DNA from 2 places in the Corynebacterium glyciniphilum AJ 3170 genome. Region 1 is predicted to be linked to the other one. Evidence: predicted binding sites of a transcription regulator. Region 1 holds the regulator's gene; the other holds the start of a gene.

Region 1 (15,301 bases):
CGGCACACCTGCGCATGACATATGCGGCGGTGGACCGGCGCGGCAAGGTCATTGCGGCGTCCAAGGATCTCGGTGATCTCCAGGAGAGACTCTCCGGCGAGATCACCCAGTCGATCGCGTCAGCTACCGCGCGCTCATCGCACGGGCACGGCCCGTCCAACCCCAGTCCCCGTGATTCCGCTGCCCATCAGCAGTCGGGAAAGAGGAAGAAGGACCAGCGGAGTTCTGCAGGGGGAGGCGGAATACTCGCCCGATCGGAGAACTGGACAGCCGAGGGAATCGGAACGATACCCGAGTCCGTGGAAACGGTGGTGGACGGTCAGACGACGTCCGCCTACCCTGCGCTCGTTGCAGCCACCCCGGGGAGCCGGGACGGTGTTGTTCTCAAGGCATTCCCGACACCCCAGGCGGCCGCCGGACAACAGTTCTCGACTGTCCTCGAGATGATGGTGGACGCGTGCCAGGTGTCCACGAAACAGACGGTCAAGGGGCTGCCGCTGCGGCAGCGCGTCGCGGTCGATACTTATCCTCACGGCGGTCCCGATGCTCTGGTCGATGATTGCCGTGTCCTCGCGTGCCGCGAGTTGATGAACCGCTTCGGCCCGGTGATCCGCGACCCGGAACGCTGCGCAGAAGCTGTGACGGCAGCACGCGAGAAAGGACCGGGGCTGGTCCGGCAGATCTTCGTGGCGATCTCCCCCGCAGTCCTGGCTGTCTCTGATATGTCGCAGGAACTGGAGGGCTGGGACGGCGCGGCGATCGACGAGATGAGGGGGCAGTTGGATTTCTATCTCGGCCCCCATCGTGTCGCGAAGAACGGAGTAGAGAATCTACGCCATGTGCCGCGCTATGTGGCCGCGATGAAGTCCCGGCTTTCAATGATGGAGTCTGACCCGGACCGTGAAGCGGCGCTTGATGACCAGGTCAGGGAGTGCACGGAGGCCATTGCCGAGACCCGGAAGCGACTCCCTGCCGCGCGCGCAGCGTCTCCCCAGTTCAAGGACGTTGAGTGGTTGGTCGAGGAGTTCCGGGTGTCATTGTTCGCCCAGAACCTGGGAACCTCGCGACCTGCCAGCGCAGCGCGGGTGAAGAAGGCGCTCGCGAAGATCCGCTGACTTATTCAGCGGCGTCTTCTCGACGCTGACGGAGGGCCCGGATCTCCGTCTCGAAGTCCTCGGTGGACCGGAAGGACTTGTACACCGAGGCAAACCTCAGGTACGCAACTTCGTTGAGGTTACGCAGCGGCTCGAGAATCGCCAGGCCGATATCATCCGCGGCCACCTGCGAACCGTAGGACGCACGAAGCGACTGCTCGACGTCGTGTGCGAGTATCTTGAGGTCGTCCCCGGAGACCTCGAGTCCCTGACAAGCACGCCCCACACCCCTGATGACCTTGTCGCGGCGAAACTCTTCGGTCACGCCGCTCCGTTTGGTCACCAGGAGCACTGAGCGTTCGAGTGTCGTGAACCTGGTTTTGCATGTCAGGCATTCTCGTCGACGACGGATAGCTGAGCCAGATTCGACCGTACGCGAATCCACCACCCGGGAGTCTTCGGAGCGGCACGCGGGACAGAGCACGGCGTTCTCCCTTACAGAGATCAGTGGAACGGGACGGACCCATATGCTACCCCTGGAGCCTTCCCCTGCCGTTGCCCGGTCAGTAGACCGGGATCACAACCTGTCGCGTGGACTCCGCACCGGCGTGGTGACCGTCATCCGCGCCGATCTTGTCGATGTCGTTGAGGGACGCAATTCTCGCCACCGCGTCACCCACCGATGCACCCGGGACGTGCTCTCTGGCGATATCCGCCAAGCTGGCGTTGTCCCCGACCGTGACCGTCGCAGTCCTGGCAGGTGTGACAGCCTCCTCATTCGGACCGGTCAAAACCGGTGACGCGGCGAGCATCACCACCAGCGACGCGAGAGACACCAACGTAACGCCCGGAGAACCGAGGACAGAAGACATACGGCGACGTACTCGGCGCGCCCGAGAACCTGTCTCGAACGGACGTTCTTCACCGGTCGCGCGGAACCGCCGACGCTCCACCTGAGCCGCTGACGGATGTCGCACCGCACCATGCCCCCACGTGTTCGATCGCCCCGTCTCGACCACACGTGTCCACTCCGGACGACGGTAGACAGGACGACGGTCAACGCCCCGGGGATTACGTACCGATATCGTGTTCATGACAACCCTCTTTCCGTGAAAACGAACCTGACTTGCGGAATCTGACAGGACCATGACAGCACCGCAGCCGGACATCGTCTCGCATGACGGTCAGTATCTTCGTCCATGTGTTCGAACTTCGCTCTATGTGCCAGACGGTAGCACGGGTGTTCGAAGAAGTCCACAACTTCCGCGACACTTTCGAACACCCTGATGAACAATGTCGGTTCGGTGATGTACTGTCGAACCCACGATCGGTACAACGAGACCAGGAGTAGGTCAGATGGCAGAGAAACAGAAGTCCTCCACGGGGGTAGCTCCGGGAAGCAAGAAACGTGCCGCCCTAGCAAGCGCGGGAGCAAGTGGCGACGACAAGGGCAGGGAGAAGCTCTCCGACCGCCAGCGTCGCATCATGGACGTCATCAAAGACGCCACGCGGTTCCGAGGGTATCCGCCGAGCATCCGCGAGATCTGTGACGCTGTTGGCCTGAACTCCACGTCATCAGTGTCGTACCACCTGCGGGAGTTGGAGAGGAAAGGTTATCTCCGACGGGAGGACAATAAGCCCCGCGCCGTAGACATCCGGGATTTCGAGGATGAGCCGGCTTCCCGGCCGGGCCCTAAACCTGCGGCCACGACCGGCCCGGACGGGATGCCCTCCCCTTCGTTCGTTCCCGTGGTGGGACAGATCGCTGCCGGTTCACCGATCCTGGCTGAGGAACACGTAGAAGCTCACTTTCCACTGCCGCAGGAGCTCGTGGGCAGCGGCGAACTGTTCCTTCTGCAAGTCGTGGGAGAATCCATGCGCGACGCAGGTATCTTCAATGGCGACTGGGTGGCGGTGCGGTCGCAGAAAGTCGCCGAACTCGGCGACTTCGTCGCAGCGATGATCGACGGCGAGGCGACGGTCAAGGAATTCCAGAAGGACGGCAACGGTGTCTGGCTACTCCCCCACAATGATCTCTTCGAACCGATCCCCGGTGACAATGCTGACATCCTCGGCCGCGTCGTCGCCGTACTCCGAAAGATCTGACCGCGCTCCCCTGCGATCGCCTGACGACGGATATCGGAGCTCCGGTGTCGGGGCCCGACATCCGTCGGAGTGAAACTAGAGGCCGAGGACCGCCGCAGCGGCAGTCTTCGCCTCTTCGGCCCCATCGGCATCGAGCGCCGCCGCCGCCATTTCCCGGCAGACCGCGAAGTCGATCTCACCAAGCTGAGCGCCCACCGCCGCCAATGCCGGTGGAGCGGCTGACAGGGACGTAACCCCGAGCCCCGCCAGAACGCACGCGAGTATCGGGTCGGCAGCTGCTTCACCGCAGACCCCGACCGCGGTGCGAGTCACTGCACCAGCACGACAGGTCGTGTGTACCAACCTCAGCACCGCTGGCTGCCACGGATCTGTCAGATGGGCAAGGGACGCCGACATACGGTCAGCTGCCATCGTGTACTGGGTCAGGTCATTCGTACCGATGGAGACGAAGTCCAGATAGGGCATCATCTTGTCTGCCATCAACGCCGCAGCGGGAACCTCGATCATCGCACCCGCGACAAGTCCCCGCTCATGGCACAATGCAGCAAACCACTGCGCCTCATACACCGTTGCCACCATCGGCGCCATGACCCAGGTCTGCGCCGACGATTCCTCCCTGCCGGATTTCTTCAGCGCCAGTGCGATTCCGTCGAGCTGACGCTCCAGCAGCTCCTGATTCGTGCGTGCGATACGCAGGCCGCGAACACCGAGTGCCGGGTTCTCCTCACTCTCCGCCATCACATAGGGCACCGGCTTGTCCGACCCTGCATCCAACGTGCGGATGACCACCTTGCCCTCTGGGAAGGCGCTCAACACTTCCGCATACCGATCCGCCTGTTCCTCGACGGACGGTTCTGTCGTTTCGCTGAGGAAGCCGAGTTCGGTCCGGAACAGCCCGATGCCTTCTGCGACCGATTCCGCTGCCTGCCTGGCGGCGGCACCGTCCTGCACATTGGCGAGCAGTTGAACCCGGTGACCGTCCGCAGTTTCAGCCGGTCCGTGCCATCCGCGTACCTTCGAGGCGAGTTCTGCAGCTGCAGCTACCCTTTTCTCGACATCAGCCGGGTCCACCCCGGTCTCCACGGTTCCCACGGCGGCGTCAACCAGTACCTCGGTTTCCGCTGCGATGGAGCGCAGGTTGACACCAATAGCCACAATGCAGGGGATATCCAGCTGACGGGCAATGATCGCGGTATGGCTCGTCGCTCCGCCTTTCTCTGTGACCACGGCAACGATCAGTTCAGGGTCAAGAGTAGCGGTATCGGCTGGGGCAAGGTCATCGGCGAACAGGACATGGGGAGAATCGACGTCGGGGATGCCCGGTTCGGGTTCTCCTCGGAGCTCGGCGATGACGCGGTCGCGGACGTCCATCAGGTCAGTGACCCTCTCGGCCATCACACCACCCGCCTTGAGGAACATCTCGACAAAGTCATCCGTAGCCTGTTTGACCGCGTAGACGTTGGTCTGACCCGCATTGACGGATTTTCGGACCTTCTTGGCCCATGCGCGGTCCTTTGCAATGGCGACCGTGGCTTCAAGCACCTGGCGTGCATTGCCCTCGACTGTCGCAGCACGTGCACTGAGGCGCCCCGAGACGGTGTCGACGGCCCGGGTGAACGCCTCGAACTCTGCCTCTCGTTCCCCCTCGGCGACCGTCTTATCCGGCCCCGGCAGCTCCGGACGGTCCGTTACCCAGGTCACCGGCGCGAAGACCGTGCCGGGAACCACTGATTTTCCCTTCAGGATGACGGGCTCACCGTCGGTGGAAGGTGCGGAGGATTTCGTGTCTGCCATAGTGTCTGGTCTCCCACAAATATTCAGAATGGACATCTGAAAGGACATCGGTTGACGTATTAGGTTGACGTCCACAGTACCCTCTTCTCCCCCTCTTTTCGGGGCCCGCCGGGGCCACCCCCGTCGGACTCCCCACCCCCGAATCGAGGTTCGCACCCCCTCGACCCCATACAATGCACATCATGAACTCAGAGGAACGTCGCCGCCAGATCGCGTCACTGACCGCAGTCAACGGGCGTGTCACCGTGGTCGAACTTGCGGAGCGTTTTGCCGTCACCCCGGAGACCATCCGGCGTGACCTGACCGTACTCGACAATGACGGTGCCTTGCACCGGGTCCACGGCGGGGCGGTACCCACCAATACGTTCCAGACCCGCGAGACGCCGATCGAGCTACGCAGCACCACCTCGACCGAGGCGAAGATCCGGATCGGGAGAGCGGCGACAGAACTTCTGCCGCGGACCGGGACTGTGTTCCTCGACGCCGGCACCACCACCGCCATGCTCGCACACGCCATCGCAGAGGCAGGCCGCCCCGACGACAACCCGTACCGGAACCTGACGGTACTGACGAACTTCCTCCCTCTCGCCGTCCGCTTGTCGGCAGCGGGACTATCTGATGTCCAGTTGATCGGCGGGCACATCCGCCCCATCACCCAGGCCGTCGTCGGCGACATCGCATTGCGGACCATCGGTGTCCACCATGCTGACATCGCGTTCATCGGCACCAATGCCCTGTCCATGGACCACGGCCTGTCGACTGCGGACGCCGAGGAGGCCGCGGTGAAGCGCGCGATGATCGCAAACTCGGACCGGGTCGTCGCCATGTGCGACTCCACGAAGTTCGGGCGGGATTACCTCGTCAGCTTCGCAAATGTCCCAGAGATTGACGTTCTGGTGACTGATGATGCAGCTCCGCACCAGTATCTCGAGGCATTCACAGCCGAAGATGTCACTGTTGTCACCGCGTGACGACTGTAACGGCCGAGGTGCCCCCGGCGGGTGCAGCCGGGTGCAGCACAACTCCCGGAGGTTCGGCTACGCTGTCTGGAAGAGAGTGAGGCGCTCCACACTTGGCGTGCCCTCATTTTCGATGACACGATACGACGACTCGAAAAGGACCTGAGAACCATGGCCTCTACCACTGTCACCGTCGGCTCCACCGTCGGTCTGCATGCCCGTCCCGCCACCATCATCGCGGAGGCCGCGGCCAACTACGACGATGAGATCCTGCTCTCCCTCCCGGGGGAAGACGACGACGAGCCGTCGGACGCATCATCCTCGCTGATGATCATGGCGCTCGGTGCCGAGCACGGTGACGAGGTCACCGTCTCCTCCGACAATGCTGAGGCCGTCGAGGCCATCGCCGCGCTCATCACCAAGAACCTCGACGAGGAGTAGACAGCCCGTCAAGACTTCAGGTGGTAATCCCGGACGGACAGGTCGCGGCCTTCGCCGATGTTCTCGAACAACCACCTCAGGATCGGGTAACCGACGATGATGCCCACGGAGCCCCAGGCGATGCCTTCGAGCTCCAGTGAGCCGATCTGCAGGGTGAGATTCCCGATTCCCGCTGTCAACGCCACGGCCGCTGCCGAGAGATTCACCGGGTTGGTCAGGTTCACGTTGTTGTCCTGCCAGATCCGTATTCCCAGGAGACCGATCATCCCGTAGAGGACCATCGTCGCCCCTCCCAGAACCCCTGCCGGAATGGTGTTGATCACCGCTCCAAATTTCGGCACGAAAGCCAGGATCATCGCGGTCGCTGCGGCGACCCAGTAGGCGGCCGTCGAGTAAACTTTCGTCGCAGCCATCACCCCGATGTTCTCCGCGTATGTCGTCGTACCTGATCCGCCGAACCCGCCAGCCAGGGTGGTCGCCAGCCCGTCACCGATGAGTGCCGGTCCTGCCTGGTCGTCAAGGTTCCGTTTGGTCATCCCGGCAACGGCTTTCACATGTCCCACGTTCTCCGCGATGAGAACCACCACGACGGGTAACGTCAGCAGAATCGCGCTGGCGTGGAACTCCGGCGTGTGGAACTCAGGCAGACCGAACCACGCGGCATCGCCGATGACGTCACCTGCATCGCCGGCGATGTTCCCGGTGAGCACCGCGAATCCCCATCCGATGACGACACCGATGAGGATGCCGAGACGACCAATCATCCCTCGTCCAGCAACTGTGACGACGAGCACCGCGCACATTGTCACCGCAGCGACCAATGGTTGTTCCGCGAAGTTCGAGGTCGCTGCCGGGGCAAGGTTCAACCCGATCAACGCAACGATGGCACCTGTGACCGCCGGCGGCATGACGGCATCCAGGACGCGACGACCGGCAGACTTGACCAGGACCCCGACGAGAATCAGCACAAGCCCGGCAACGAGCACACCGCCGAGCTGGGCAGGGAAACCTTCTGCCTGCGTTGCCGTCAACGGCGCGATGAAAGCGAAAGAGCTGCCGAGGTACGACGGAACGCGGTTCCTCGTGATCAGCAGGAAAAGGATCGTCCCAATCCCGGAGAACAGCAGGGTCGTGTTGACCGGGAATCCAGTGAGTGCCGGAACAAGAAGTGTGGCGCCGAACATCGCAATGACGTGCTGCATCCCGATGCCGACGGTCCTCGGCCATGTCAGTCGTTCCTCCGGGGCAACCACTGCACCGGGCCTGATGTTTTTACCGTCTCCGTGCAGTGTCCACCCGAAGAATGACCCGCGGGGGGACCCTGCAGGGGCGCAGTCAGTCTGCGTGTTCATTTCGTCCATTCGGACGAGCTTATTCTGTCCCCTCGTCGACCGCGATTCGCAGGTCCGACAGTTCTGCCGCGATGATCCCGGGCAGGCGTACCTCCACCCGGGTGCCGTCCTCGGTGTACTCCTGGCTCAGCACGGTCCCGTACTCGTGCAGGCGCGACACAACGTCTCCCCGATCGAACGGCACCTGCAACACCACATGATCGTCGAGAGAGTTGAGAAAGAGCTCCAATCTGCTCTCGAGAACCGGAATGCCTTCGCCGGTGGCAGCCGAAACGAACAGCACATCATCCAGTCTGCTGCGAAGCTCAGCGAGAACCAGCGGGTCCGCGGCATCTACTTTGTTGATCACGAGAATCTCCGGTGGTGCGGGTTCCCCGGTCTCCTCGGCGATTTCGCCGATGACTTTATTCACCGCGGCAATCTGCTCCATCGGGAAAGGATCGGATCCGTCGACGACGTGCAGGACGACATCGGCGGCCATGACCTCCTCCAAGGTCGAACGAAACGCCTCAACCAGTTGCGTCGGCAGGAAGCGGATAAAACCTACAGTGTCCGAAAAGACCACCGCGCGCCCGTCGGCAAGTTCGGCACGACGGGTCGTGGGGTCGAGGGTCGCGAACAACGCATCCTCCACCAGAACTCCGGCGCCGGTCAGTGAGTTCAGCAAGGACGACTTACCTGCGTTGGTGTAACCGGCGATGGCGACCTTGGCGATCGCGGACGCGTCACGGCGCCCACGTTTGATGTCACGCGACTTCTTCATGCCCTGGATCTCGCGGCGTAGACGGGCCATCTCGCTACGCAGTCGCCGACGGTCGGCTTCGATCTTGGTCTCTCCAGGGCCACGCAGTCCGACGCCACCGTTGGACCCCGCACGGCCACCCGCCTGTCGGGACAGAGCGCCGCCCCAACCACGCACGCGCGTAATGAGATACTCCAGTTGTGCGAGAGCGACTTGCGCCTTGCCCTCCTTGGACTTGGCATGTTGGGCAAAAATATCGAGGATGAGCATCGTCCGGTCGATGACCTTGACGTCGAGGGCCTTCTCGAGGGCGATCATCTGCCCCGGGCTGAGTTCGCCGTCGGCCACGACAGTGTCCGCGTTGGTCTCCAGGACGATCTGGCGGAGTTCCTCAACCTTTCCCGACCCGATGTAGGTACCCGCATCCGGTTTGTCCCGTCGTTGATAGAGCATGTCGGCGATCTCGGAACCCGCGGTTTCCGCCAGCGCCGCCAATTCGGCGAGACGGGCCTCAATCTGTTCGAGACTACCCTCGGTCCACACGCCGACGAGGACAACCTTCTCAAGCCGGAGCTTGCGGTACTCGACGTCGTAGCCGTCGTCCTGTTCAGTGGAGTGGACATTCGTCCCACGGCTGAGCCTCCGGAGGCTCGACCGCTGTTCGAGGTCCAGCTCTCCGACTGTGGTCTCCGCGTGGATCTCTTCAGGGTTCTGGTTCATGCTTGTCATTACCCACCATCTTTCCACGAGTCGCGGCCACAGAGTAGAGTCACTCCCATGATTCCGGAACTGAAGAGTGTGGGGTTGGATTTCGGCCGCTGGCAGGATGCCCTCGAGGCAGCGTACGGGACAGGGGCATTACGGGTCACCGGAGAAGTCCGCGATGGACAGGTACTGCAGTATGACGACCCCAGTGGTGCACGCCTGGTGATCCTTGCGGTCCCACCGTACGGTTCTTTCGCCAGCTTCAGCGGCGGTGTGGAAACCTCGGCTCACCTCAGCATGGTCGACGATATCGTCGGTGTACTCGACATCGTGGCGGATTCTCCGCTCCTGCAGGTCCGGGCCGAGGGAGCACCGGTGATCGCCTCGTTGACCGCCACCGTTGCACAGGGACCCCTACTGTCGGACGAGGGGACGTTGACCTACCAGCCGATGCAGGTCACCGCGCTCGCGGCTGATGTGTCCGTCTACCGCACGCGGGACGACGCCGCCCGATCGGGCGTCCTGAGGGTCGGCTCCGTGGAGTCCACAGGTCTCACCGAGCTGAACTCCGGGGCAGTGACGCCCCATGCCACTGCCTCGGTGGCCGTGGAGATCGCCACCGCCGAGCGTCGGACGGCAGCCCTGACCGGCCAGTCATTCTGGGTATGCACGGTGACTGCCCCGTTCGAATTCACCGTGGTCATCCCAGACGACGGCGGTGACGACCTCCCGCCCGGCACTATCCTCGCCGGATCCGTCCAGTTCACAGCCACTGCTGTGGATCCTGCATCCTGTTCCTCGGGCGGATGTGGTTGCGGGTCAGGAGGTTGCGGAGGGTCCTGTGGCTAGGAGCGTCCCCAAGACCCTGATCGTGGCCGCGTTCGTGATCGTGCTGTCATGGGTCGTGATCAGTTCCCTCGGCCGGCTCGGCATACTCATCGCTGTCATCCTGGTGATCACCGCTGCGGTCACTGTCATCAGGCAGGATTCCGAGCGCGAGATCACGGCGTTGAAACGGTCCATCGATCTGTCAGCTACCGATATCGCTGCGATTCTCGACGACTGGGATGAATTCCGGTACTCCAGTGACCCCGCCCGGGTCCGTGACCGCCAGCTGCACCGTCCGGAGCTCTGCGACGCCCGCTCCGGGATTTCCAGCGTGTCGCGATTCCATGCGGCCGCCGGATCATGTGAGCGGTTCCTCCGACACCTTCCAGAACGGACGACGTCCTTGTCGACGGTCACGACCCTGACAGAACTCCTGCATGAGACAGATCAACGTGCGCTGAGCCTGCAACGGCTGTGGGACCGCGCCCGCCAGGACTCCGCCAATTCACGCCATCACTGACTACCCGCTAGGTCTCAGAGCGCTGCACCCGTGACCGTTGTGGTGAACACCAGGCGTGACGGCCCTCTGAGCGTGGCGGGGATCTGCTGTCCGTCCTCGTCCGCGCCCACCGTGACGGCCACGTCCCCTCCGGGTACGGCGACGTGAACGGTTTCCTGCCACGCCTCCCGCACGCGTGCCTGATCGTTGAACCGGTCGGACAACGCAGCGACAGCGGCTGCGACAGTACCGGTACCGCAGGACAATGTTTCGCCGACTCCGCGCTCGTGCACCCGCATGTGCACACGTCCGTTGTCCAGCGCGGTCAGTATCTCCAGATTCACTCCCGCCGGGAAGAACGTCCGGTCATAGTCTGGACGCAGATCAACCCTGAGCTCCGCAAGTCCCGCAGGGGTGAGCCCGGGAACGACACAGGCCAGGTGAGGATTTCCCATGTCGACCCCGACACCGTCGTACCAGACACCGTCCAGTGCCCCACCCGAGCGGCCCATGATCTCCGGCACACCCATGTCCACACTGACCTCGGCGTCGGTGGCGGTGGCGGAGTGGATCCTCACGTCGCGGCGCCCGGCCCGGGTACCGACAGCCCAGGTTCCATCGGCGTTCCGGTAAGCCGGTGTCGTCAGAGACAATGCGCTGAGAGCATGCGCGAAAACGCGGACGCCGTTACCGCACATCTCCGCCACTGACCCGTCAGCGTTGCGGTAGTCCATGAACCAGTCCTCGTCCCCGACTCCGTCGGGCAGACATGCCAGGACGCCCTTGCGGACGAGGACACCTGCCGTGGCAATCCTGATCACACCGTCGGCACCGATCCCGCGATGGCGGTCAGCCAATGAGCGCACAAGGTCATCCGTGAGGTTCACTGCCGCCTCAGGGTCAGGAATCAGGAGAAAGTCATTACCAGTCCCGTGTCCCTTGATTACCTCAAACTGAGTGCTCTCATTCATGATCGAGAGTCTAGCTCCCCGACTCCCCCGCCGCCTCGTCCACTCTCGCGAGCAGGGCGTCCACCACCTGGCTGGAGATATCAGGAGCGGATGCGTCGAACCAGGTGATCCGAGGATCGCGCCGGAACCACGCCCGTTGACGACGGGCGTACCGACGGGTCCCCGTCACTGTGCGTTCGACGGCCTGGGCAAGGGTCAGCTCCCCAGCAAGGTAGTCGAGAACCTGTGCGTAACCGATGGCCTGGCCCGCTGTTGACGCCCGTCGCAGCCCCTGGTCCACCAGCGTGCGGACCTCCTGGACGAGTCCTTGCTCAAACATGCGGTTCACCCGGATCTCCAACCGCGGGTTCAACCATTCCGCCGTTGCGGAGAGGCCGACAATGGCTGTATCCCACCGTGTCGGGCGATTCTTCGGTGGCTGGGAGGCGGAGAATGGTCGGCCGGTGAGTTCAATGACCTCCAACGCCCGCACTGTGCGCCGCTGGTCCCGACTCTCGATGACCGCCGCCGCCTCCGGATCCCTCTGCGCCAGTACGGCGTGGAGTTGCTCTACGCCGAGACGGTCGCACTCCTGCTCCCACCGGCTCCGTACTCCCGCGTCCGTAGGGGGGAGGTCCCAGTCATCGAGGAGAGCCTGGACGTACATCATCGACCCTCCAACGACCACCGGTGTCCTTCCACGGCCCCGGATGGCCTCCACATCGGCGATAGCGGCGTTGCGGTAGCGGGCAACTGAGGCGGTCTCGGTGACATCGAGCACGTCAAGCTGATGATGGGGTATCCCGCGTCGGTGTTCGGGCAGAAGTTTCGCTGTGCCGATGTCCATTCCCCGGTACAACTGCATGGAGTCGATGTTGACGACCTCACCGTCAAGTGCCTCTGCCACGGCGAGTGCGGTGTCGGACTTCCCTGACCCCGTCGGCCCGACCACTGCTACCGGTCGGCACAGTCGCTGGTGTTCTGTCATGCCGCCTGAGTCTACGGCCGGTACCGACAGCGCGGTAATGGTACCCGACGGGGTCTGCCATAATGTCAGGTAGAACCATCAGCCGACCGAAGGACCATCGATGAACGCCCCGAAGCCCGGCCCCCGTCCCGGAGCACGTCCCGGGCCGCAGGCCGCCGCTGCCCCTGTCAGCACGACCGTCGCTCCCTCCGTGGAGGACGCCGCCGCCCACGGCCGCATCGACGATGCCGGTGTGGTGTGGCTCACGGTCTCCGCCACGGACGGAGACGGCCCGTCCGCGGAACGTCGCGTCGGTGAGTGGAAGGCAGGCACGGTCGCCGAAGGTCTCGCCCACTACGCGCGTCGCTTCGCCGATCTCGCCACCGAGGTGGAGGTCCTGGTCGCACGGCTGGGCACCCACCCGGAAGACGTCGCACGTGTTCGCAATGATGCGCGACGGCTGCGGGAAGGGCTACCCGACGCCGCAGTCCTCGGCGATGTCGCACGGCTCGACCGACGACTCTCAGAACTGCTGACCACGGCCGACCAGGTGGAGGCCCGGGTAGCGGAGCACCGTGTCGAACTGGTGGTAGAGGCGGAACGCATCGCCGATTCCGGTTCAGACTGGAAAGCAGACGGTGACCGTATCAAGGAGATCGGTGACCGTTGGAACTCCGCCGGCGGAGACCGCGCGGCCGGAAAAGCCCTGTCGGCGCGCTTCCGCGCGGCCCGCGAGACATTCAACAGTCGACGGGGCAGCCACTTCGCCGATCTCGATAAACAACGAGACGCTGCCCGTCGAGCGAAAGAGAAACTCGTTGCGCAGGCCGCTGCCTTGCAGGACTCGACGAACTGGAACGAGACTGCCCGGGCCTACCGCGACCTGATGACGGAGTGGAAGGCGGCAGGACGCGCCCGTCGTGCGGACGACGACCGGCTGTGGGCTGAGTTCCGACATGCGCAGGATGTCTTCTTCGGCGCTCGGGACGAAGACAATCGCCGCAAGGATGCTGAGTTCGAGCAGAATGCTCACGCCAAGCAGGCTCTCCTGGACGAGTACGACGCACGTATCGACCCCGCCGCTGATCAGGACCGTGCCCGTGACCTCCTGCGGGAACTCCAGGAGAAATGGGACGGGATCGGTTTCGTCCCCCGGGCCCGGGTCCAGGAGTTTGAGGACAAGATCGGAGCGTTGGAGTCTCGGGTCAGTGACTATGCCGAGCAGCAGTGGCGTAGGACCGATCCCGAGGTCGAAGCACGGGTCGCGCAGTTCCAGGCGAAAGTCGACCAGTTGACCGCGGAGGCGGACGCAGCCGAGGCAAAGGGCCGTCACGCCAAAGCCACGGACCTACGTGGCCAGGCAGAACAGTGGCGCTCCTGGGCACAAACAGCGGCCGAGGCCGCCCGCGACTAGTTTCTGTCTTCTCGGTCCTCCGGCTGGTCCGGAGTTTCATCGCCACTCGCGGCGTCATCGGTGTGCTCAGCCCGGTGCCGGCGGGCGCGGACCTTGTCCCTGCGGTCGTCAACGAGCTCGGTATCCTGCCGTGGTGCGAGACCGGTGCGCAGGACCAGTTGGGCGGCTCTCGACTCTTCGTCCTTCCCCGCTTCAGCACGCCGCTTGGCGGCGATCGCCTTCTGCACGGCGCCACGTCGCAACAGTCTGCTCGACAGGGCGACGAAGATCACCAGCATACCCACGAACCCCATGACGAGGCCGAAGGACGGGCCGTCACCTGGCTCTGTCGGCGGACGTGACTGACGCATACCGATTGCAAGCACCGCATAGACCCATCCGATTCCCGTCAAGGTCCAGTTGAGCCATGCCACCAGCGACGAGCGAGAGATCGCGGTCCCCAGTGTCAGCAGAACTCCGCCGACCAGGGCAAGCCACACGTACACGCGCTCAGGCAGTGTCGTGACGAACGTCTGTGCCGTGTCTGAATAGAACAGGACGTCGTATCCGTGCACCTCACCGGAATGTGGCATGAAGATCGACACGAGAACGACGATCATCCCGCACATCAGGACCGGCAACGAGGATCCCAGGACCATCGTCCCCGCGGCGCGCCGTTCGGCCTTGGCGAGGTCGCCTCCGGCATCGCGTTCAAGTTCTTCGAGGTGCTTGTTCAGCGCCTCGACACGCCGCCGGTTGATCGCCTCACGGCTTTCCCCGCTCTTGTTCACGGCTTTACTCACAACCACAGCCTCCACTCTGCGTCAACGGCATGGCAGGTCGTCCAATACCGGGGAGCCCCAGACCGACGCCAGCACCCACCGGACCGGTGGTGGGTGCAACGCCCGCCTCAGACATGTCGCCGGCGACCGTCCTCCGATGGGCGTGGACAGCAGAATCCGCCAGAAGGAAGTGTGGTGCCGAGCCCGTCACGGTCACCTCCACAACGTCACCGGGACGCACCGTCGTCTCCCCCGGAGAGAAGTGCACCAGGCGACCGTCGCGCGCACGCCCGGACATACGCCGCGTCTGCGCGTTCTTCCGACCGCCACCGTCCTGGACGAGGAGTTCGACTCGCCGGCCCACCTGGGCGGCATTGTCCTCGCCGCTGATGCGTTCCTGTAGTTGTTCCAGACGCTCGTAGCGGTCCTGGACCACAGCTTTGGGGATCTGGTCGGACAGCGATGCCGCCGGTGTCCCGGGGCGCGGGGAGTACTGGAACGTGTAGGCACTGGCGAAACGTGACTGCTCGACAACGCGCAGTGTCTCCTGGAAGTCCTCCTCTGTCTCACCGGGGAAGCCCACGATGATGTCGGTGGTGATGGCGGCCTCCGGCATCTTCTGGCGGACCTTCTCCAGAATTCCCAGGAATTTCTTCGACCGGTAGGACCGTCGCATGGCCTTGAGGATC
Region 2 (15,301 bases), 420 kb from region 1:
GCTTGCCGAAACTGGCGGCACCGATGTCGAGAGTCTGCCAGGAGTTCCCGGGAACCCCTGACCTGGTGGACCGGGACGACGGTCGCGAGGGACGCGAGGGTCGCTGAGGTCGGGGGTCACGTCCGGCGTACTGCCTTCGGTCCCTGTCCTCGGCCAATGTGACCTCTCCCTTCCACGATGCTCACCGCATGATCCTGTCGACCGGACATGAGACCCGGTCGATTCATCCCGTCCATTGTCCTAGCACGGGCACCGCACCCGGGGCATTGGACGCCGGGCGTGTCTTGTCGGCTGCGCCGTCAGTATGGAAGTTCGCCGGTTGAGTCGGAACCACGCTGCGCCTCGCCGGCCGGTGCCACAGAGTCACCGTCCGGGTTGTCGCGCCCGTTGCCTCCGTTGTCCAGCGCCTGCGGAGCCAGCCCCGGGACCTGCCCGGTAGCCTCCGGGTCACTGGTCGGGCGCTGCGCCCGGACGTCACCGTTGATGTCCGTGACCGGCAGGGTTGCCTCAGGGTCTGCGGCGCGGAGTTCGTTGACGTCGTCACCGTTGACGTTGAGGACGCCCGCCTGACCGGGGACGACCATTCCCAGACGCGATGCCTCAGCCGCGATGCGTTGAGTGGAGGACGCATCCTCCACATCGCGGTGCAGCGACTCCAGTTCATTGGACAGCGTCGTGCTCGTTGCTTCAGCCTCAGAGAGCTGGAAGGACTGTTCCGTCGTCTTTCCCGACAGATACATGGCGAAAGCAACTCCGGCGACGAACAGAGCGAGTAGGACCACCCAGGTCCGCACCACCGAGCGCTCAGCGGCGGACGGGACGGCGATTCGACGTCCCCGAACCGTCACCTGCTGCCTCGAACCTCGCCGCCGGACCGGACTGGCGTGGGTGCGGCGGGGATCCTCACGACGGGGTGCCGGAGTGACGACGGCGGACCTGTGATCGTCATTCCCGGTTACGCTGGTGCGTTGGCGGGTGCGCTGACGGGCTGCGGTGGCGGTGCTCATCTGGTTCCTCGCTGTGCGTCTCGGTGTGTCTGCTGAATGCGTCGGACTGCCCTGACCCGGACGGGCGCCGCCCGCGGGTTCTGCTCGATCTCCGCCTCGGAGGCTTTCTCCGAGCCTCGGGTGACAAGCTCGAAATCTGGGGCGTACTCGGGCAGCGCGACCGGTAGTCCCGCCGGCGTGTGGTCCACCGTCAGGTCAGTGAGAGCCTTCTTGACGATGCGGTCCTCCAGGGACTGGTAACTCATGAAAACCGCGACGCCTCCGACATGGAGACGTGCCGTTGCCTCGGGAATGACGGCAGCCAGAGAATCCAACTCGGCGTTCACTTCCACGCGAAGGGCCTGGAATGTGCGCTTGGCGGGATGTCCCCCGGTGCGCCGGGAGGCTGCCGGAATCGTGCGGTAGAGCAGTTCAACCAGGCGTCCGGAGGTCGTGAACGGCTCCGACTCCCGTTCCCGGAGGACGGCCGAGGCGATCTTCCCCGCGAAACGTTCATCCCCGTAGGACTTGAGGATCCGGGCCAGGTCCCCGTGTGCGTAGTTGTTGAGGATGTCCGCCGCAGTGGTGGGCAGGTCCGGGTCCATCCGCATGTCCAACGGTGCGTCCTGGGCATAAGCAAAACCACGGTCCGCCTGATCCAACTGCATCGACGACACTCCGAGGTCGAAGAGATATCCCGAGACACCGACCTCCCGGACCGACTCCGGAAGTTTTCCTTCATCCACCAGCGTGTCCAGCGCCTCCCCGAGACCGTCGAACCTGGTGCGGTGAGCGAGGAACCGGTCACCGAAACGCGCCAGACGCTCCTGTGCCTGCGTGAGCGCGGCAGGATCACGATCGAGGCCGACGACCACTGCCCGGGGGAAGCTGTCGAGAAAAACCTCGGTGTGTCCTCCCGCCCCCAGCGTCCCGTCGACGATGACAGGGATGTCCAGCGCTTCGGACGAGGTCACCCCCTCACCGACGAGCTCCACCATGCGGTCGCGCATGACCGGGACATGCCCGTGCTCGCCAGAGACGCGTGCGTTCTTGTCGTCATCGGCGACGGTCATCGAGGAGGTCCTTTCTTCAGGGGCGGTTGTCCGGTCCCGTTCACGTGGTCATCACAACGCCGCCGGGACTGTACACAGGGCCTCACCTGCACGGGCCCGTTTGATGTCGGGGAAGTACATCAAAACAAGGTCGTCCGCGCAGATGAGGGCCGGCACACAGTCCCACCGGCGTCGCGGGGGCATACGGCAGTCACAACGCCTGTCAGAGGATCCCGGCGAGCGAGTCGTCATCACCGTCGGCGAAAGTGGACTCGTGCTCCTCCAGGTAGGCCTCCCAGGCGGCAGCGTCCCAGATCTCGATGAAGTCGACCGAGCCGATGACGACGCAGTCCTTGTTGAGGCCCGCGTAACTCCGGTGCCCGGCAGAGAGGGTGATCCTCCCCTGCTTGTCGAGCTCCTGTTCATCGGCACTCGCCGCCAGATTCCTGACATATGCCCTCGCCTGCGGGTTCGCCCGTGACGCTGCCGCTGCTTTCGCGGCACGCACCTGGAACTCCGCTTTGGTGTGGACAGCGAGGCTGTGGTCCTGACCGTTGACGACGACCAGCCCGTCCGCCAACTGCTCGCGGAACTTGGCAGGCAAGGTCAACCGACCTTTGTCGTCGAGCTTCGGGGTGAAGGTGCCGAAGAACATGTCGGCCCCCTTCCCCGGTCATCCGGACATCTGAGACATTGTTGCCGTATGCGTTCTCTGTGAAGTTGTCCCGGGACCAATCTGCCCCAGTGCGCCCCACAGTACCCCACTTCCAACCACAGTGACTAGCCCACAAGCCACAGAAGGCCACAAAAGTCGCACAACACGTCATCCTGATGGAAGATGTCCGGGGACATCACCGTTCTGAACTGTGATTATATGAATTCAAGCATAGTGGGGGAAGGTGGGGACTTTTTGTCACCCCTGTCGCGAATGTCGGGAGGATCGGGACCTTTCCGCACACCTCGACCGGTCCGTGGGGGCCCGGTGGGGCATTGTGGGGACTACGGGAGCATCGGGGCGACAGGTCGTCGGGCATGATAAAACGGGCGGGCTCCGATCGATGATCGGAGCCCGCCCGTGAGTCGGCGCGTACGGCGGGCGAGGTTACAGCACCTCGCGGTGAATTATTCGAACCGCTTGCGGAAGCTGTCCTCCATGCGGTCGGCGACGCCGCCACTCTTCGGGCCGGGGCCCGACTTCCCGGAGGGTGAGCCGGATCTCCCGGCGCCGGAGCCCGATGACCCGGCCCCACGGAAGGCCAGCAACCCCCCGCCGAACATCACGAGAAATCCGACGACCCCGAGCGCGACAAACCAGAGGCTGTTCTGGGACAGTGCGATCCCGGCGATGAGGAGGCACACACCGAGGAGAAACACCGCTACCGAGCGGATTCCAATACTGAAGCCACCGCCGACCGGCCCGTCTCCCGCGGCCTGCCTGGCAAGGTTGGGGTCGTCGGCAATCAGCGCCTGCTCGATCTCCTGCAGCATGCGCCGTTCCTGTTCTGAAAGGGCCACGATCGTCCTCCCCTGAGGTGTCGGGTGTCGATATTTACCGGATGTTCTGTCTCTACCGTCTCAACGCACGATGAGCGGAAAAAGTTCCGTACTGATGCCATTAATCCTACCCCAGGACCACCCTCCGCCTGTCACGCAACCTCAGGCAGGTAGCCGACGCGACCACGGACAGCGTCAAGGAAGTTGCAGGCATCCTGGTACACCTCGGTCACCTGCTCTTCTGACAGTTCAGGAACCAGCCCCATCTCCACCTGAGCCACCAGCCGGGCATGGGGAGCAAAACGGAGACACCAGGTCTCCATCTCCTCGTCCCCGGTGAGCGCCCGCACCTTTTCCCAGGCGCTTCCCGGCGGTAACCGTCGCCGCTTCTTCCTGGCAAACTGGATGACCGCACCCGCAGCACGGAGCGCAGCACGGTACGCCCAGGTCAGCCGCTCCTCACGCACGAGATCAGTGCGGCTGAGCTCAAGTAGTCGCTCCGCCTCGATCACGAATGTCTCCGGCGGAACGGCCCCGCCCTTATGCGACCTGCTCATCCTGGCAACACTGCCGGTAGCTCCCTGTGCCATGACCGCCTCCTTCTCGGACCGTCCCGTCCACTGACCCGTGGTAACGCCTTTCACCATACGAAGGCCCCCGGACGTGAAAGCCGGACGACGCCACCCTATAGAACATGTGTTCTATTTTGCCCGTTTGTGTCAGCTCCGCCGCCCCGTTTGCCACAATGGAGAAGTGACCGACGACCACCAGATCAGCGTGTGCACCCTCCCGGTGCAGGACTATGTCCGCCGCATCGACCAGCTTGTCGACATTCACCTGAGGGCGATGTCGTACCCTCCGGAGACTTTCCACCAGCGTCGACAGCTGTGGTTGGACAATTCCCGGAAACCAGGATTCAGCTGCGTGGTCGCACTGTCTCACCCGACCCGATCCGCTCCGGACCCCGGACACTCGGGGCACCGCGCAGTCGGGGTGGCCTATGGTTTTCCGGGCGACCGTTCCAGTTGGTGGTACAGGGAAGTCCATCGCGGCCTGGTCTCCACGGGACTCAGCAACGACGCCGCCGACGCCCTGCTCGCAGACTACGACGAAATCTCCGAAGTCCACGTTCACCCTGACCACCAGGGACAAGGAATCGGGCGGAGGCTGCTCAGCACGCTGCTGCCCCACCTCCACCGACCGGTTTCACTGCTCTCCACCCCGGAAGTCGACGGCGAAGCCAATGCCGCATGGTCCCTCTACCGTGCCACCGGCTTCCGGGATGTCCTGCGGGGGTTCCGCTTCGGCTCCGACCCCCGCCCTTTCGGCATCCTTGCCCTCACGAGGGAGTGACGAGGGACCTTAGCGCACCATGTCCTGGCCCAGTTCGGGGCCCCACGCAGGCGCCATTCCCAGGTTATGGAGCACCTCCTGGGTCGCGCGGACATTGTTCATCGTCATGAAGTGCAGGTCGGGCGCCCCCTCCGCAATGAGTCTCTCCGCCATCCTCGACGTGACCTCGATACCTGCTTCACGGATCCCCGCGGCATTCTTCACTTCGTCGCCGGCGGCCGCACGGGTCAACAGCTCGTCGATATCCGTCGGCAGCGAGGCCCCGGACAGTTCCAACTGGCGACGCACCGACTTCAGCGAGGTGATCGGCATCAGACCAGGGATGATCGGTTTCGCGCCGTGCACGGGGTCAGCCGCTGCCAGTCGGTCCCGTAACCGGAGGTAATGGTCGACGTCGAAGAACATCTGGGTAATGGAGTAGCTCGCCCCTGCCTGTAGCTTCTGCAGTGTATAACGGGTATCGTCCTCCAGGCTCCCGGCGCGGTAGTGCCCCTCGGGGAAGGACGCTATGCCGATGTCGAAGTCGACGCATTCGGGCATGGACCGCACGAGTTCGATCAACTCGTGAGCGAAATTGAGCCCCCCGTCGACCGGCGTCCAGTCCCCCATCGGGTCGCCGGGCGGGTCCCCCCGCAACGCCAACAGGTTCGTCAGACCCAACGACGCGAACTCGCGCAGAATGTCCCGGAGCTCCTCTTCCCTGTGGTCGACCAGGGTGAGATGGAGCAACGTGGTCAACGGTTTCACCGCCAACCGGGACGCCACCCGCTCCGTCCGCTCCCTGCTTGATCCCCCGGCGCCGTAGGTGACCGAGACGAAACTGGCGCCGAGGTCGTGAAACGCCTCTGCGGCGGACCAGAGACGCTGCTCTGCAGCATCGTTACGAGGGGGCATAAACTCCACCGAAAAAGGCACGCGTCCAGGCGTACCCCACTTGAGGGTGTCTGCGACGGCGACCTGCAGGCTCGCCGGGGCGGGGCGGTGAATTTCATTGACCATAGGGCCCCATCCTAGAAGACCGTCCCCCGCGTCCGGCAGGTCGAGGTCTGCTTTCCTCACCCCGGTCCCTACTATTGGGTTGAACCGGACGCGAATGCGCTCCCCCACCTAGTTACGGAGGACCCACCGATGGCCGACGCCGCCCCGATGAAGACCTGGCACGTCGACGCTCCGCTGACCGACGTCCCCCCCGTCGTCGACGACACCCTCACGGAGTTCCTGGCTGCCCGGCACGCGGAGTTCGACGGCATCGATCCTGTCATCGCCCAGGGCATCAGCGAACTCGCGGGGTTCGTCGTCGGAGGCAAACGGCTCCGCCCTCTCTTCGCCTGGGCAGGTGTCCGCGCCGCCTTGGAAGGCGGGGGCGGGCGGCTCGACCACGTGACCGACGCCGACAGCCTGATCACCGCCGTCAGTTCCCTGGAGTTCATACAGGCGTGCGCCCTGATACACGACGACATCATCGATCACTCGGACACCCGGCGTGGGCGTGCGACCGTCCACCGCGCATTCGAGTCTCGGCACCGTCGCGACCAGTGGCACGGTGACGCCGGTGACTACGGTGTCAGTCAGGCGATCCTGGTCGGTGACCTCGCTTTCGCCTGGGCAGATGACATGCTCGCCGACTCCGGGATCTCCGCCGAGTCCCTGCTGCGTGCGCGCACGCCCTGGCGCGCGATGCGCACGGAGGTCATCGCCGGGCAAATGCTCGACATCTCCGTGGAAGCCAGCGGTTCTGAAGATCCTGAGGCATCGGCGAAGGTCAACACCTACAAGACCGCCGCCTACACCGTGGAACGACCTCTGCACCTCGGGGCCTCCCTCGCTGACGCGCCCGAGCGGACGGTACAGATGCTGCGGGCCGCAGGTCGAGACATCGGCATCGCCTTCCAGCTGGAGGACGATTACCTCGGGGTCTTCGGTGACCCGGTGGTCACCGGGAAGGCCTCCGGCGACGACCTCCGTTCCGGGAAACGGACATACCTGGCGGCGACGGCGCTCCGCGCCGCTGACGCCACCGACCCTGCTGCCGCAGCACGGTTACGGGCCGGCATCGGCACCGCCACGTCTGAGTCAGAGGTGGACGACCTCCGTGCAATCATCGTGGACTCCGGAGCCGCTGACGACACCACCGCACGGATTCGGTCTCTCACCGACCGCGCCATAGGGACCCTGCGTCGAGGCGGACTTGGCGCATCGGTCACAGAGGAACTCGTCACCGTCGCCGAACAGCTCACCGAGCGGAGGAGCTGAACCGTGTTGACAACGATCGCAGCCCGGGTCCGCGACATGCCGCGTCGCCGCGCCATCCTGCTCGGGGTGATCGGTTCAGTCCTGTTGGCGGTGTGTTCCCACTCGGTCGGCGCGACCCGCAACCGCGGAGGTGTCCTCCAGGAACTGGGATGGTCGAACCTGGGTTTCGGCCACCTCTACGGGATCGTCGTCGTGTTTATGTGGGTGGCCATCCTGCTGATGATCCTGTCGTGGATCGTGATCGGCGGTCGCATCGTCCGACTCGGCGAAACACTGGGAAACCGGACGGTCATCGCCTGGGTCGCACCGTTGTTCTTCGCCGGGCCCCTGATGAGCCGTGACATCTACTCCTACCTGATGCAGGGCACCCTCGCCCGGGACGGGCTCAACGCCTACGACGTCGGTGCCTCCGCCAATCCCGGTCGTATGTTCTTCGAGGTGAGCGGAGACTGGAGAAACACGACGACCCCCTACGGTCCTCTTCACCTGTGGATCGGCGAGGGCATCACTCGGATCATCGGGGACAACATCACCGCCGGGATCATCGTCTACAAGATCCTCTCGCTGGCCAGCTTCGCCGTCCTCGTCTGGGCGGTGGCCGGCCTGGCCCGGCGCCTCGGGTCCTCGCCCCACCTGGCCGTATGGATCGGTGTGGCCAATCCCCTGGCCGTCATCCACTTCATCGGCGGCATGCACAACGAGGTCACCATGATGGCCCTCGTCTGCGCCGGACTGCTCCTCGGCCTGCGGGCCGCACCGGTGCGCGGCCTGCTTTACGGTTCCGCTCTGATCGGCGCCGGCGTCGCCTTGAAGGCGACCGCACTCTTCGCACTGCCGTTCCTGGTCTGGGTGTTCGTGGCGCGACGTGCCGGCATATTGCCGGGTGAGGACGGCCCCCGTCGTCGCGTGCGCGAGATCCTCCGCGATCTCCGCCAGTTCACACCCGCCCGTCTGGCGACAATACTGCTGGGTGGACTGGGCTCCGCTGTAGTGATGCTGGCCTCCGTCGTCGTGATCACCTGGGCAAGCGGTCAGACCTGGGGTTGGGTCGCCGAGATCAGTGGGAACACCAAGGTCATCAACCCCCTCTCCCTGGCATCGCTGCTCGCCGGCTTCCTCGTGCGCCCGTTGAGCCTGATCAACGAGGAGATCTACTTCAACGAGATCGTCGCGGTCCTCCGGCCGGTCACCATGGCCCTGATGCTGATCGCACTCGTGGTCTGCTGGTTCATCTGGCGTCGCGGCCCGCGGGACGCAATGGTCGGTGCGACAGCCGCCTATGCGGTGACCTGTGTGCTCAATGCCGTCGTCCTGCCGTGGTACTACATGGCACCATTGGCGCTCTTCGGGGTCTGGGTCCGCGACCGCAGGGCGGTGATTGTCGTGGCCTGGTTGTCGATGGTCATGTCCATGACCTTCGACGGGGGCGGTAACAACCGTCTCTACTCACTGTGGTGGCTCATCGTCGTCGGAGTGGTGATGTGGTGGGCCGCCACCACATGCCTCAAAGACTCCTCCGGACGTTCCGACGAGTCAGCAGAGGATTCAGGCGAGGATTCAGGCGATGGCCATCGCCTGGGCGCGACGCATGACCTCCCTGGCGAGGTGGCCATGGAGCGCATCGACAGGGCGCCCCGGCAATGACCCGTCCTCGGTGAACAGGAATTCCAGGATCTCCTCGTCGGAGTAACCTCCGTCCGCCAGCAGGGCGATGAGACCGGGCACGAAGCGGTTGATCTCACCGGCATCGGTGAAGAACCGCGCAGGGATCTGCCGGACGCCGTCCACCTGTACCGCCACCAGGCGGTGACTGTTGAGGTCATCCATGATGCGGGTCACCAGGACGCCGAGCAGTTCTGCGGTTTCGGGGACGTTGAAGACCCGTTCGCCGGCCGGGAGCCCTGTCACTGGGGACGTAAGCTCGCGTCCCGCGACCGCACCATCGGCGGCGTGGTCGGACCCGGAGGTGACGTCAGGATTGTCGCTGTTGTTATTCGTACTCACGGCACCCACCCTATCCCGTCCTCCCGACTTTCCTGGACTGCCCCGTATACTTCCCCGGTAGCCGTAAATGAAAGGAGGCGGGTCGAACATCATGGAATCCCAGTTGCGCCCGGGAGACCTGTTGGACAACCGGTACCGCATCGGCGAGACAATCGCCCGCGGAGGAATGTCGGTCGTCTACCACTGCGTCGACACCAGGCTGGACCGCGACCTCGCCGCCAAGGTCCTTGATCCGGGATTCGCCCGGGAGCCCGCGTTCCGCGCCCGGTTTGAACGCGAGGCACGGGCCGTGGCGCGCCTGAACCACCCCTGCCTGGTCAACGTCTTCGATCAGGGCGTCGACCACCGCCCGGACGGGGACCATGTGTTCCTAGTCATGGAGCTGGTACCGGGAGGTACGCTGCGCGAGCTCCTCCGCGAGCGCGGCCCCATGCCACCCCACGCGGCACTGGCGGTGATGGGGCCGGTCCTCGAAGCACTCGCCCTGGCACATGAGGAGGGGATGGTGCACCGTGACGTGAAACCGGACAACGTCCTCATCCGCGATGACCACCAGGTCAAACTCGCCGACTTCGGACTGGTCCGCGCGTCTCGTCGCGACGTCACCTCTGGTGGCCCCGTGATCGGCACCGCCGCGTACCTCTCCCCCGAGCAGGTCCGGGGCGGGCATGTCGGCCCGGAGGGCGACGTCTACTCCGCCGGGATCCTGTTGTTCGAGCTTCTCACCGGACGGACCCCGTTCCGGGGTTCTTCGCCCGAAGAGACCGCGCTGATGCGGCTCGACAACGAGGTTCCCGCTCCGTCCACCCTCATCGCCGGGGTCCCCCCCGAACTCGACGATCTGGTGGTCCACGCCACTCGCCAGGACGCGGCCGCACGTTTCGTCGACGGGGGCGGTTTCTTGGCCGCAGTCCGGGACACCCGCCGGGATCTCGGTCTTCCCGATTTCCAGGTCCCCGCACCCACCGCCAGCGCCGTCCACCGCGCGCTGGAGGGGTCCGTCGTCTCGGACCGGTTGAGCTGGGACGACGACGCCATGGCCACAAGCATGTTCGCCGCCGGGACCACCGAGACCCGCGACGACCTCCCTGCGGCCCACACCGCCGAAACCAACCTCGTTCCGCAGGTATCGCCCACCCCCGACCCCGACTATCCCCCCGAGCCCCGCCACCTCCATGATGATCAGCCCCCCGTTCAGGAGCGCACACCGCCTCGCTCCCGGCCATTGACGAATCGCGGCGGCGGAGCCACGCTGATCTGGGGGATCCTGCTCGTCATCCTGGTGATCGGCGTCGCCGTCGCAGGCTGGTGGGTGACTTCCGGCCGGTACGGTGAGATTCCCCAGGTCCTCGGCCAGGACGTGTCCGGCGCCCGTGCGGCAGTCGAGGCCGCAGGATTCACCGCCACCGTCAGCGAAGTCTATTCCGACAATGACCCGGAAGAGACTGTGACCGGAACAGATCCCGACGCCGGCGAACGCGCGCTACGCGGCGATGACGTGGCGGTCCTTGTGTCCCAAGGTCGCCCGACCGTGCCCACCCCGGGAGCGACCGACAACCTCTCCGCCTACCAGACAAAATTGTCCGACAGGACTTTGACCTGGACTGTCGGTGAATCCGTGTACTCCGACGACGTCAGGTCCGGCATCGTGGCCGAGGTGACCCCCCGGGCAGGACAGACCGTGGACACAGGAACAGAGGTCACCGTCAAGGTCAGCAAAGGTGCCAGGCCGGTGAAGGTGCCGGACGTTTCCGGTATGTCCGAACGTCAGGCGCGGCGGGCGATCGAATCCGCCGGGTTGGAGGTCGGCGACGTCGAGCGCCGATTCGACGAGGACGTCGACGGCGGTGACGCGATCGGCACCGACGTCGACGCTGGAAGCGAAGTCCCGGGTTCCTCCGCTGTCACCCTGATCCTCTCCAACGCGATCACGGTACCTGACCTGGAAGGCATGAGCGCCGACGAGGCCGCCGACGAACTGCGTGACCTTGGCCTGTCTCCCGGTGCCGGCGACGGAGTGTCCGACACCTCCGTCTCGCGCGGCGATATCGCCGCACAGGAGCCCTCGGCAGGAACCCGGGTCGATCCAGCCGAGTCAACGACTGTCACACTGCGGGAATCGACCATGGTCCGGGTGCCCTTCGTCATCGGGCGGTCAGTGGACAGCGCGACAAAGGCCCTCGAAGACGAGGGCCTGGAAGTCGCGGTCGAGGGCCGGGAGGACGGGCGTGTGATCACGCAGTCGCCGGGACCGACCTCACGCGCCGCTGTCGGCGACACCGTCACATTGCGGACCTTGTAACTGCCGCCGGTGCTCCGGCGGCAGTTACTTACGCAGCATCTCAGCCACGAGGAAGGACAGCTCGAGAGCCTGCTGGGTGTTCAGGCGGGGATCCACCACCGTCGCGTACCGCGACGGCAGGTCCAGGTCGGTGATGTCCTGCGCTCCACCGACCACCTCGGTGACGTCCTCACCGGTGAACTCGATGTGCACACCACCGGGGTGCGAACCGGCGGCGCGGTGCACCTCGAAGAACCCCTGGACCTCATCGATGATGCGATCGAAGTCACGGGTCTTGTAGCCGTTGGAGGACGTGTAGGTATTACCGTGCATCGGGTCACACTGCCAGATGACCTTGTGTCCGGTCGCTTCAACGGCCTCAACGATCGGAGGCAGGACATCCCGGATTTTGTCGTATCCCATCCGCGTGATCAGCGTCAACGTACCGGGTTCATTCCGGGGATCGAGCTTCTGGACGTAGGCGACGGCCTCCTCCGGTGTCGTCGTCGGCCCGATCTTCACGCCGACCGGATTTCCGACCATCGCCGCGAAGGCGATGTGGAAGTCATCGAGACCACGTGTGCGCTCCCCGATCCAGATCTGGTGGGCGGAGAGGTTGTACAGCACATCCTCGCCGTCCTCCCCATGTGCCAGACGGAGCATTGCACGCTCGTAGTCACGCACCAGGGCCTCATGCGAGCAGTAGATGTCCGCCGTCTGCAGCGTGGAGTCGGAGACACCGCAGGCGCTCATGAACTCCAGACCACGCTCGATCTCCCCTGCCAACGCCTCGTAGCGGGCCCCGGCGCGGGAGTTGGCGACAAATTCACGGTTCCACTCGTGTAGCTTGGCCAGGTCGGCGGTGCCCGAACTGGTCAGGGCACGTACAAGGTTCATCGCGGCACCCGAGTTGGCGTAGGCACGCACCATGCGGGACGGATCGTGGCGCCGTTCCTCTTCGGTGGCGCCGATGCCGTTGACGAGGTCGCCGCGGTAGTTCAACAGCCCGTTGGAGTCGCGGTCCGCGGACCGCGGCTTCGAGTACTGACCGGCAATACGCGCCATCTTCACGACAGGGGTGGAGGCACCGTACGTCAACACCACGGCCATCTGCAGCAGAGTCTTGACGTTGCCGCGGATGTGTGGCTCGGTGTTGGACTCGAACGTCTCCGCACAGTCGCCCCCCTGCAGCAGGAACGCCTTGCCCCGCGCAACATCTGCGAGCTGCGTCTTGAGGCGGCGGATCTCCGGAGCCACGACGATCGGCGGCACCGACTCCAGGATCTTGCGCACGCGGTCGGCATGGCCCTGATCCCACGACGGCTGCTGCTTCGCGTCGCGTGCGATGGTGTCCTGAAAGACCCGTTCGAGGTCGCCGGGCAGCGGCGGCAGATCAGGAAGCTCTTCGAGAGGTGCGTCAATTGTCCAACCCATGCGCGTCATCTTACGAGACGCCGTGCCCGAATGGTGAACTGCCCTATCTTGACAGGCGGAACTTCACCAGATTCGCACGTGCATCCTCGAGAGCATCGTGTGCCCGCGCCGGCGGATCCGGCAGTTCGGGCCGTCCCGCCGACTCCCACAGCTGCTTGAGCTCACGGGTGAACCGGGGAAGCTCCTGGGGAAGTTGTGTCATGTCACCCCACAACTGCGCCAACGCCACATGATCGTAGGCACCGACCCATGCCCAGAGCTCCGGACGTCGGGATGCCGGCAACCAGTCGCCCTGCCGGTGGCCGGGCACCAGGAAAGTGAACAACCGCGAACGGATCTCGGCCCTGGACATCCACACCGGGTCGGTGCGTGGCGGCAGTAACGGCAAAACGTTGCGGCGCACCCAGTCGCCGGCCTTGCGCTCCTTGAACTCGGTCGAAACCGCGTAGAACTCCCGACCGTCCTCAGCCACTACACCAATCGACACCAAGTCGATGGTCGTGCCGTCTTCGATGAACTCGGTGTCGTAGAAATATCGCACGGCACGTAAGTCTAGACCCGGACCCTCACCCTGCTTTCTTCACGGTCCTTCGTGTCTGCACGGCGCGGCAGTGCCGGTGGGTGCAGAACCCACTTGAGCACCGGCGTCCTACCCACGAGGTAGAAAAGGAAACCAGTCACTGCACAGGTCAACAGACCGGTGATGATCAACGCGTTCGTTCCTCCCAGGAAGCCCCAGAGGACCGGGTCGGATTCGATCAGGGCAGGAACAATACGATTGTTGACGAGATGCAGGGCCGCGTGGTGGGAGACGTAGATCGGCAGCGTATTACGTCCGATCGCGGCGATACCGGTGGACAACCCAGGCGTCCGGGAGATCCACGTTGCCACGAGGATCCCCATCGGCACAGCAGTGACGATACGGACCAGGGCAAGCAGGCTCATGACCGACGCTTCGCCAGTGGACCAGCCGTCCGGACGCACGTAATCGGCAGCAAGGGAGTAGACCCACTCCCAGCCGACGAAGACCAGGACGGACGTCGCAACGACCGCCAGATTGCCGGCGTAGGCGGAGATCCTGAAGAAGAGGTGGCGGAAATGCAGGCCCAGGAAGAATGCCGGAGCGTACTGGGTGATGTGCGTGATCTCGGGGTAGGAGGTCCACCCTGCAACCGCGACCACCAGAGCCGGGAGGAACGACAATGCGACAGCCCCGACCGGTGGTATGCGCCGTAGTACACAGGCGAGGATATTGAAGATCATCAGGACGTAGAGGAACCAGATCCCCGGGTCCCCCAGCAGAATCGCGCGTGCAAGACTGGCCCAGCTGAGGTCGTCGGCCATGTTGAGCCGGATCCCCGCCTGTACCGGAGTGAAGACGAGATAAGGTACCAGCAGAAACCAGAGCCTGCGGTACCACAGATCCCCCAGCGTCCTTTCGATCACACGGTGGGCGAACAGCCCCGAGATCACGAAGAACAGCGGCATGCGGATCGGGTCCATGAATTCGTTGAACCAGTTCCAGGCGGTCGAGGTCCCGCCCGGAACGCCGGTGACCACATGCATGTAGCAGACACCGATGATCGACAGTCCCTTGGCGCAGTCGGCCCACAGGAGCCGATTCGTCGCACTGCTCGCTGAAGTACCCGCGTCACGAGGCGAAACGGGGTCGCGAGTGTCGCGGGTGTCGACGGACGGGGTTCTGGAAGTGTCGGACACGGGACTCCAGGGTGCCCGATCAGCACGGAAGAATCAATTGAGTGTGCCCTGATATAGAGTCAATCATTGTGGAAAAACGCAGCACACCGTCACACCGCCGACGTACCGTCATCCGCTGGTACGTCGGCGTCGTCATCACCGTGACCGTCATCGGCATCCTCCGGTTCGTCCTCAGCGACGACACCTTCACCTACCATTTCGACTACGACATCTACCGGGGTGGCGGGCGTGCCGTCCTGGACGGGACGCCCCTGTACAGCGATGGTTTCCGGGCACAGGGCATCACCCTGCCTTTCACTTACCCCCCGTTGTCCGCCCTCGTGTTCGCTCCCCTGGCGCTGGTGTCGGGAACACTGGGCTACCTCACATTCACCGTACTGAGCATCATCGGTCTGGCCCTGACCGTGATGATCGTCGTCCGTGCGCTTGCCACAGAGCACGTGGCACGCACACTGCCGACCCCCACCAACCGTCAACTCGTCCTCACCGCACTCATGGCGCTTCCTGTCGCCGTATGGCTCTGGCCCGTCACCCACACACTGGAGTTCGGCCAGATCAACATCCTTCTGATGCTGATGGTGGCGGCGGACCTGCTTCTCCCCCGCACTCCCTGGCCGCGGGGGATGCTCATCGGATTCGCGGCAGCGCTCAAGCTCACCCCCGCAGTATTCGGCCTGTACTTCCTGCTGCGCCGACAATGGGGGCCGGCGATAACCAGCGTGGTC

Evidence for each region. Region 1 encodes LexA, which represses DNA repair genes until DNA is damaged. Its sites were predicted from a motif close to CGAACANNTGTTCG; they were not measured.
Region 2: a site for LexA is predicted at 4,222-4,235, ahead of CGLY_RS09845 (SAV_6107 family HEPN domain-containing protein). Genes of this name have one in related genera too.

What each region holds. Positions count from the first base shown of each region.
Region 1 covers NZ_CP006842.1:1,676,484-1,691,784, reverse strand. The annotation lists gene hrpA (ATP-dependent RNA helicase HrpA) at 1-1,115, shown strand, start outside; gene nrdR (transcriptional regulator NrdR) at 1,117-1,578, opposite strand; gene CGLY_RS17375 (hypothetical protein) at 1,658-2,188, opposite strand; gene lexA (transcriptional repressor LexA) at 2,451-3,200, shown strand; gene ptsP (phosphoenolpyruvate--protein phosphotransferase) at 3,276-4,994, opposite strand; gene CGLY_RS07930 (DeoR/GlpR family DNA-binding transcription regulator) at 5,177-5,965, shown strand; gene CGLY_RS07925 (HPr family phosphocarrier protein) at 6,125-6,394, shown strand; gene CGLY_RS07920 (uracil-xanthine permease family protein) at 6,403-7,755, opposite strand; gene hflX (GTPase HflX) at 7,766-9,217, opposite strand; gene CGLY_RS07910 (hypothetical protein) at 9,266-10,042, shown strand; gene CGLY_RS07905 (hypothetical protein) at 10,035-10,541, shown strand; gene dapF (diaminopimelate epimerase) at 10,556-11,491, opposite strand; gene miaA (tRNA (adenosine(37)-N6)-dimethylallyltransferase MiaA) at 11,502-12,440, opposite strand; gene CGLY_RS07890 (DUF349 domain-containing protein) at 12,559-13,851, shown strand; gene CGLY_RS07885 (Rv2732c family membrane protein) at 13,848-14,633, opposite strand; gene miaB (tRNA (N6-isopentenyl adenosine(37)-C2)-methylthiotransferase MiaB) at 14,626-15,301, opposite strand, start outside.
Region 2 covers NZ_CP006842.1:2,093,587-2,108,887, forward strand. The annotation lists gene CGLY_RS09820 (peptidoglycan D,D-transpeptidase FtsI family protein) at 1-25, opposite strand, end outside; gene CGLY_RS16765 (hypothetical protein) at 300-1,007, opposite strand; gene rsmH (16S rRNA (cytosine(1402)-N(4))-methyltransferase RsmH) at 1,004-2,059, opposite strand; gene mraZ (division/cell wall cluster transcriptional repressor MraZ) at 2,262-2,693, opposite strand; gene CGLY_RS09840 (DUF3040 domain-containing protein) at 3,161-3,553, opposite strand; gene CGLY_RS09845 (SAV_6107 family HEPN domain-containing protein) at 3,685-4,122, opposite strand; gene CGLY_RS09850 (GNAT family N-acetyltransferase) at 4,286-4,885, shown strand; gene CGLY_RS09855 (methylenetetrahydrofolate reductase) at 4,895-5,884, opposite strand; gene CGLY_RS09860 (polyprenyl synthetase family protein) at 6,014-7,138, shown strand; gene CGLY_RS09865 (alpha-(1->6)-mannopyranosyltransferase A) at 7,142-8,782, shown strand; gene CGLY_RS17560 (Rv2175c family DNA-binding protein) at 8,696-9,046, opposite strand; gene pknB (Stk1 family PASTA domain-containing Ser/Thr kinase) at 9,234-11,444, shown strand; gene CGLY_RS09875 (class II 3-deoxy-7-phosphoheptulonate synthase) at 11,469-12,857, opposite strand; gene CGLY_RS09880 (polyadenylate-specific 3'-exoribonuclease AS) at 12,901-13,398, opposite strand; gene CGLY_RS09885 (acyltransferase family protein) at 13,410-14,576, opposite strand; gene CGLY_RS09890 (glycosyltransferase 87 family protein) at 14,645-15,301, shown strand, end outside.